DNA from 2 places in the Shewanella psychrotolerans genome. Region 1 is predicted to be linked to the other one. Evidence: predicted binding sites of a transcription regulator. Region 1 holds the regulator's gene; the other holds the start of a gene.
The links. Region 1 encodes sigma-54, which starts transcription at its own class of promoters, with help from an activator protein. Its sites were predicted from a motif close to GTTGGCACGNNNNTNGNNT; they were not measured.

Region 1 (3,203 bases):
CATTTAGCAAAGAAAACAGCAGCGGAAAAATTCTCGTCGCGACAGGTGATCCAGCAACATATACTCAAGTGATGGAAAATGGACGGCCAGCTTCAGCCAGCGCCAAAGAGATCCGCTACGAGCTATCCAGCCGTACCCTGACACTGATAGGTAATGCCACCCTCGAACAAGAAGGCAGCCAAGTGACAGGTGACCAGATCCGTTACAATATTGAACAACAGCAACTGATTGCCGAAAGCACGGGTAACGACCGAGTGATCACTATCATTCAACCTGAAAATTACCAAGAAACCCCGAAAACTCCCGCTGAAGAGCAACCTAAGCAGCAGGAAAAGCAATGACAGATATGACATTAAAAGCGGTTAATTTAGCTAAAAGCTATAAAAGTCGCGCAGTTGTTCAAGATGTAAGCTTAACCGTAAGAACAGGACAGATCGTGGGGCTACTCGGCCCCAACGGAGCAGGAAAAACGACCACGTTTTATATGGTTGTGGGTCTAGTTCAGAGCGATAAAGGACGTATCTTTATCGATGAAGACGACCTCACCTTAGACCCTATGCATCTGCGAGCTCGCAAAGGGATTGGCTACCTGCCACAAGAAGCGAGTATCTTTAGAAAGCTTTCGGTACACGACAACATAATGGCCGTACTGCAAACACGAAGAGAACTCAGCAACGATCAACGTGAAGAGCAGTTAGAACACCTGCTAGAAGAGTTTCACATCACCCATATTCGTGATAGCCAAGGCATGGCACTATCGGGAGGCGAGCGTCGCCGAGTAGAAATTGCCAGAGCGTTAGCCGCTAACCCTAAGTTTATTTTGCTCGATGAGCCCTTCGCTGGCGTCGATCCTATATCAGTTATCGACATTAAGAAAATTATCGAGCAGCTGAAAAATCGCGGCCTAGGTGTATTAATCACCGACCATAATGTGCGCGAAACTCTCGATGTTTGTGAGAAAGCATACATTGTGAGTCATGGCAATTTGATTGCCGAGGGAACTCCTGCTGAAATCTTAGACAACCAGCAAGTACGAGCGGTGTACTTAGGTGAACAATTCAAGCTATAGTTAATCTTATAAGCGATCGGCATAGGAGATCCCTCCTATGCCGTACATAATTAATATTTGCCTTTAACCAATTAAGGCTACCAATAAAGCTTTCTCATTTTATAATTAGAAACAAGGGAATAGCAGTACAATGAAAGCGTCACTTCAGCTCAAAATGGGTCAGCATTTAACCATGACACCCCAGTTACAACAAGCGATTCGTTTGTTGCAATTGTCGTCATTGGAACTGCAACAAGAGATCCAGCAGGCATTAGAATCTAACCCTCTTTTAGAGTTAGATGAGGAGCAAGAGGGCGCCGATAGCGACGCTCGAGAAGAGCGCAATGATAATAATGAAACCTACGAAGTCGATTACGATAATAAGCTGCAAGTTGACTCCAGCGAGGACAATTCTGGCTTAGAAACATCCGACGCGCTCACCCAAGATTCCATGCCTGATGAACTCCCCGTTGATACCACGTGGGATGAGGTATACACAGCCTCATCTAACTCCAGTTCAGGCGCGATGCGCGACGATGATATGCCTTTTCAAGGGGAAACGACTGAAGGCTTGTATGAACACCTCGAGTGGCAAAAAAATCTCACTCCCTTTTCAGATAACGATTTAGCCATCGCTACAGCCATTATAGATGCCATCGACGAACGCGGTTACCTCACGCAAACCTGCGACGATATTCTTGAAGCCATGGGCGATCCAGAAATCGAACTCGATGAGATCGAAGCGGTACTCAAACGCGTCCAGCATTTCGATCCTATTGGCGTTGCCGCCCGAGATCTCAGTGAATGCTTAACCATTCAATTAGCGCAGTACAGTGATGATACACCGCATATAGCTAATGCAAGAATGCTCATTAGTGAACATTTAGATCTTATCGCGGGTAGAGATTTTCGCCTATTGATGCGTAAAACTAAGCTAAAAGAAGACGATTTACGTGATGCGATCTCACTGATCCAGACGCTCAATCCGCGTCCTGGACTGGCAATCACCGCCAGCCGCGACGAGTATGTTATCCCAGATGTCACCGTGACGAAGAAAAAAGGTCGCTGGGTCGTAGAGCTTAATCCCGATAGTATGCCTAAAATTAATGTAAATCAGCATTATGCCGCTATGGCTCGCAGCACTAAGAGCCAGGCGGATGGACAGTTTATTAGGGGCCACCTACAAGAAGCGAAATGGTTCTTGAAAAGTTTGGAGAGCCGCAACGAAACCCTGTTAAAAGTCACCAACTGTATTGTTGATTTTCAGCAAGGCTTCTTTGAGTTTGGCGAAGAAGCGATGAAGCCGATGGTGCTAAACGACATTGCAGAAGCCGTTGAAATGCATGAATCGACTATCTCTCGAGTAACAACGCAAAAATATATGCACACCCCGAGAGGCATTTTTGAACTAAAATACTTTTTCTCTAGCCATGTGGGAACCGACGATGGTGGTGAGTGCTCTTCTACTGCAATACGGGCATTTATTAAAAAGCTCGTCGCAGCGGAAAACCAAAAGAAACCACTAAGTGACAGCAAAATGGCTCAACTTTTGGCGGAGCAAGGCATAAAAGTTGCGAGACGTACAATTGCTAAATATCGAGAGGCATTATTAATACCGCCATCGAACCAACGTAAAAGTTTGTAATCAACAACTGGAAACCGGAGGAGTGAATTTATGCAAATAAACCTTACAGGGCACCACATTGAGATAACCCAATCTCTACGGAACTATGTTGAAGAGAAATTCACAAAGCTTGAACGACATTTCGATCAGATCAATAATGTCCACGTTATATTAAATGTCGAAAAATTGATGCAAAAAGTTGAAGCCAAGTTACATCTCCGTGGTGGAGAAGTCTTCGCGACATCGGAACACGCGGATATGTACGCCGCGATAGACTCCCTGATCGATAAATTAGATCGTCAGGTTATTAAACACAAAGAGAAGCAAACTAAACATTAACGATGGAACTTAGTACCATCCTGCGGCCGGAGTGCACAACCTGCGCCACTCCGGGCAGTAAGAAAAAGGTACTGGAACTTATCAGCGACTTAGCCGCTGTCCAGTACCCCACCCTTTCCTCTCAAGAGATATTTGAAAGTCTTCTGGCGAGAGAAAAAATGGGCAGCACAGGTATAGGCAATGGTATTGCGA
Region 2 (3,203 bases), 860 kb from region 1:
TCTCCAAGCGAGCAGAAACGCCTCTAGCCTCACCTATGACGGTAAAGGAAGAACTTCTACCATTTCGACTCTCGGTAATAACTTAAAAGCTTAAAATCGATTTTTAAACCTTTTATTCAATCACCTCATATCTCAAAAGTAGGTCACTTCTTTAACTTTCTGAGGTCGATTCTGCTGCTGATACAATGCCCAAACTTGAGAAAAATCTAACTCTAGCTCTGTCACATAATGATCTCCCGCCGGATAACTCTTGATGACTTTAGCTCCACGAATCACGCCACTTACCGACGCTTGAATATTATCACTAGATAACATCCAGTCTCTAACTTGGCTAGAGGCTGTAAGTTGTTGGCCATATACCTGTTCGGCTAACTCTCGATATGCAGCGATTTTAGACGCCTGCATCGCCATTAACACTCGTTGTGATTGTTCTTTCGCGGGTTGAGTATCCAGCGGGGCATAACCGATAGCAGTTAATGTTGGAAAGGATTCTGGAGTTTCTGTTTCCCACTGAATATATCTATCTTGAGAGGCACAACCCGCCAGTATCAATACCATTGCAATAACCATGTTCTTCATTGTACTTCTCCGCCTATCTTTATTTTGCCTTGTCCTGCAGATTGATTACGAAATAATAAACCGTCTTGCGACACGACAGTATCAGACATGCTTAAATAGCCTGGTAAATCTGACACACCAACGCTAGCAGAAGCGACCGATACCACTCGATTGTTGGTTACATTAACGATACGGCTATTAATCAATACTGCATCGACAGACGAACTCATCGTAGTGACTAGCACATGTTCTACAGGCAAATCAGCAGGCAATTGTCGCCAATCTCGTGTCAGTAAAAAATCACCCTTGTCTGTCACTCTGACGTTATCACCAACATTGAGATCGATTAAATTAAACTGATGATCATGCAAAGCTGCAATCAACCCTTGCTGAATTTGTAGACCTAAACTGTTCGTTAGCATCAGCGTTTCTGTTAACACCGGCGTTGCAACCAATAAAGGTTGTTTTGGTGTTAATTGATCATTTTGCCTCACCAGTTCATTAGCCAGTTGCTGAGTTAAGTGTATTACCGCCGAAGTAGACGGCAAATGATTGCCGCTAACCAAAGCTTGCGAATCACGGTCATCGATGGTCGAGCATGCACCTAACATCAACATAACCGAAGTTAAAAGTACTTTCCGCATAATAATTCCTAAATAATACAAATAGTAACGTCATTCCTGCAGGCCATTTAACTAAAAGTGATTGGAGAAGCATAGCAATCTTAACGTCAAAATTAGGCTCACTGTAAAGTGAAATGCAATTTTCAAGCCGTTATTTATAAAGATAATCGACTATTGATGCCATCCCATCGGCAAAACAACGAAATTCTTTAATGTAATACCTTAATGCCATGCAGCAGGCATGATATTTGCTTTGACAAGTCATTAATTCACTTTTGTCATATAAATGTCTGTAGTCCTATTTTTATGACATTTCCATAAATTTAGGAAACTCTTATGCAAAAAAGAACAACTCCCTATAACGATAGAGATGAAAATTTTTTTTGGCGCAGTGGCGTTGCTTCTATCAACCTTGGTCATCAGACATTCGATAAATTACATAGAATAAATTTACCAATTGAAAACCCGAAAATTTCATCAGCAGGTTCTTGTTTTGCACAGCATGTTGGGCGCTGGCTTAATAGAGAAGGGTATTTATTTAATCAAAGCACAATTGAAACTAATCAAGTTTCAAGTTTTGCTTTCGGCAACATATACACCCCGCGATGCTTTCTTCAGTGGTTTGATATTATTGATGAAAATAAATATTTTGATATTGCTTGCGCTATTCATAATGAAAACAACCGTTACTATGACCTCTTAAGACCTAGTGTCTATCCCTCTGGTTTCAATACAAAAGATGAGTTAGTTGAGGCGAGAATATTTGCCGCAAAAGAGATGTACCAAACCCTTAAAAATACAGACGTACTCATTTTCACACTTGGTTTAACAGAATCTTGGAAAAATCGAAACGATATTTTCTATCCAAGCTGCCCCGGTGTTATATCAGGAGAATTCAATGAAGCAGAACATCTGTTTCACAATTTCACTTATGATGAAATTTGCTCTGATTTACAACGACTAGAATCACGTATTACATCAGTAAATCCAAAAATCAACATTATATTAACCGTATCTCCTGTACCACTGACGGCAACAATGACTAATAAGCATATATTAGTCGCTAATCAACACTCAAAATCACTACTTCGCACAGCAGCCAGCTTCATGTGTGATAATTATGACAATTTCGAATATTTCCCCTCTTTCGAACTCATTACAGTTCCTGCCGACAACGATTTTAGGTTTGAAACGAATCGAAGAACAGTTACTCCCGAGGCCGTAAACTATGTAATGGAACATTTCAGAATGGTGCTCGATAACGCTAACAATATGACTTCAAACTCCAATCAGAATAAGCTTTCAAATGTTAAGCACCGAACAGCAGATACTGAAGAAGTTGTATGCGACGAAGAACTCATCGAATCCGCAGCCAAGCTGACAAAACAATCGCTAGACAATCCAATATGCGATCTGACCCTATTTGGTGACAGCCACATGGGTAAATTATCAACAGCACTTGACAGGATGAATATTACACACTGTGGCGGTATGGTGATGAATGGCTCAGGTTTCTCTCAAAAGAAATTTGCGCTGTGCGACACTGAATACTTTGTTCCTCTAGAAAATGCCATATCGAGAAAGTTATGGTCAGTGATATTTAACAACTTAAATAGTCATGAACAAAAATGCCCCCCTCTAACTTCAACAATTATTACAAATTTAGGGCTACAGACTCATCAAAACATACTTAGATTTACAACATGGATACAAAATTCTTACCCACAAGGGATAGCAGAAATAACACTTAAAGAGTTCGTTGATTACTTTAATGACGATCTCACAGAACAGCTTTCCATCTTACTTAAGCTTCACGAAAATGGTCACAAAGTCATCGTAGTATCAGATCCACCATTTAGTCAGTATTTTGAAGAATCTAAAAACATGAAGAACATCATTTATGCCTATTTTAATGCGATGGAATATGTATGGAATGAATTTGGTATCACCTTCTTCAATGCAGCGCGAGCATTCGATGAAAAAGTACCAGACCCAGAAAGTTATCTATCGACTATCGAATAC

Region 2: the regulator sigma-54 is predicted to act here: its motif matches at 1,417-1,435, upstream of K0I62_RS13130 (GSCFA domain-containing protein).

What each region holds. Positions count from the first base shown of each region.
Region 1 covers NZ_CP080419.1:3,817,284-3,820,486, forward strand. The annotation lists gene lptA (lipopolysaccharide transport periplasmic protein LptA) at 1-341, shown strand, start outside; gene lptB (LPS export ABC transporter ATP-binding protein) at 338-1,069, shown strand; gene K0I62_RS16820 (RNA polymerase factor sigma-54) at 1,200-2,693, shown strand; gene hpf (ribosome hibernation promoting factor) at 2,724-3,011, shown strand; gene ptsN (PTS IIA-like nitrogen regulatory protein PtsN) at 3,014-3,203, shown strand, end outside.
Region 2 covers NZ_CP080419.1:2,956,779-2,959,981, forward strand. The annotation lists gene K0I62_RS13115 (flagella synthesis protein FlgN) at 1-94, shown strand, start outside; gene K0I62_RS13120 (LPP20 family lipoprotein) at 133-579, opposite strand; gene K0I62_RS13125 (FlgO family outer membrane protein) at 576-1,202, opposite strand; gene K0I62_RS13130 (GSCFA domain-containing protein) at 1,518-3,203, shown strand, end outside.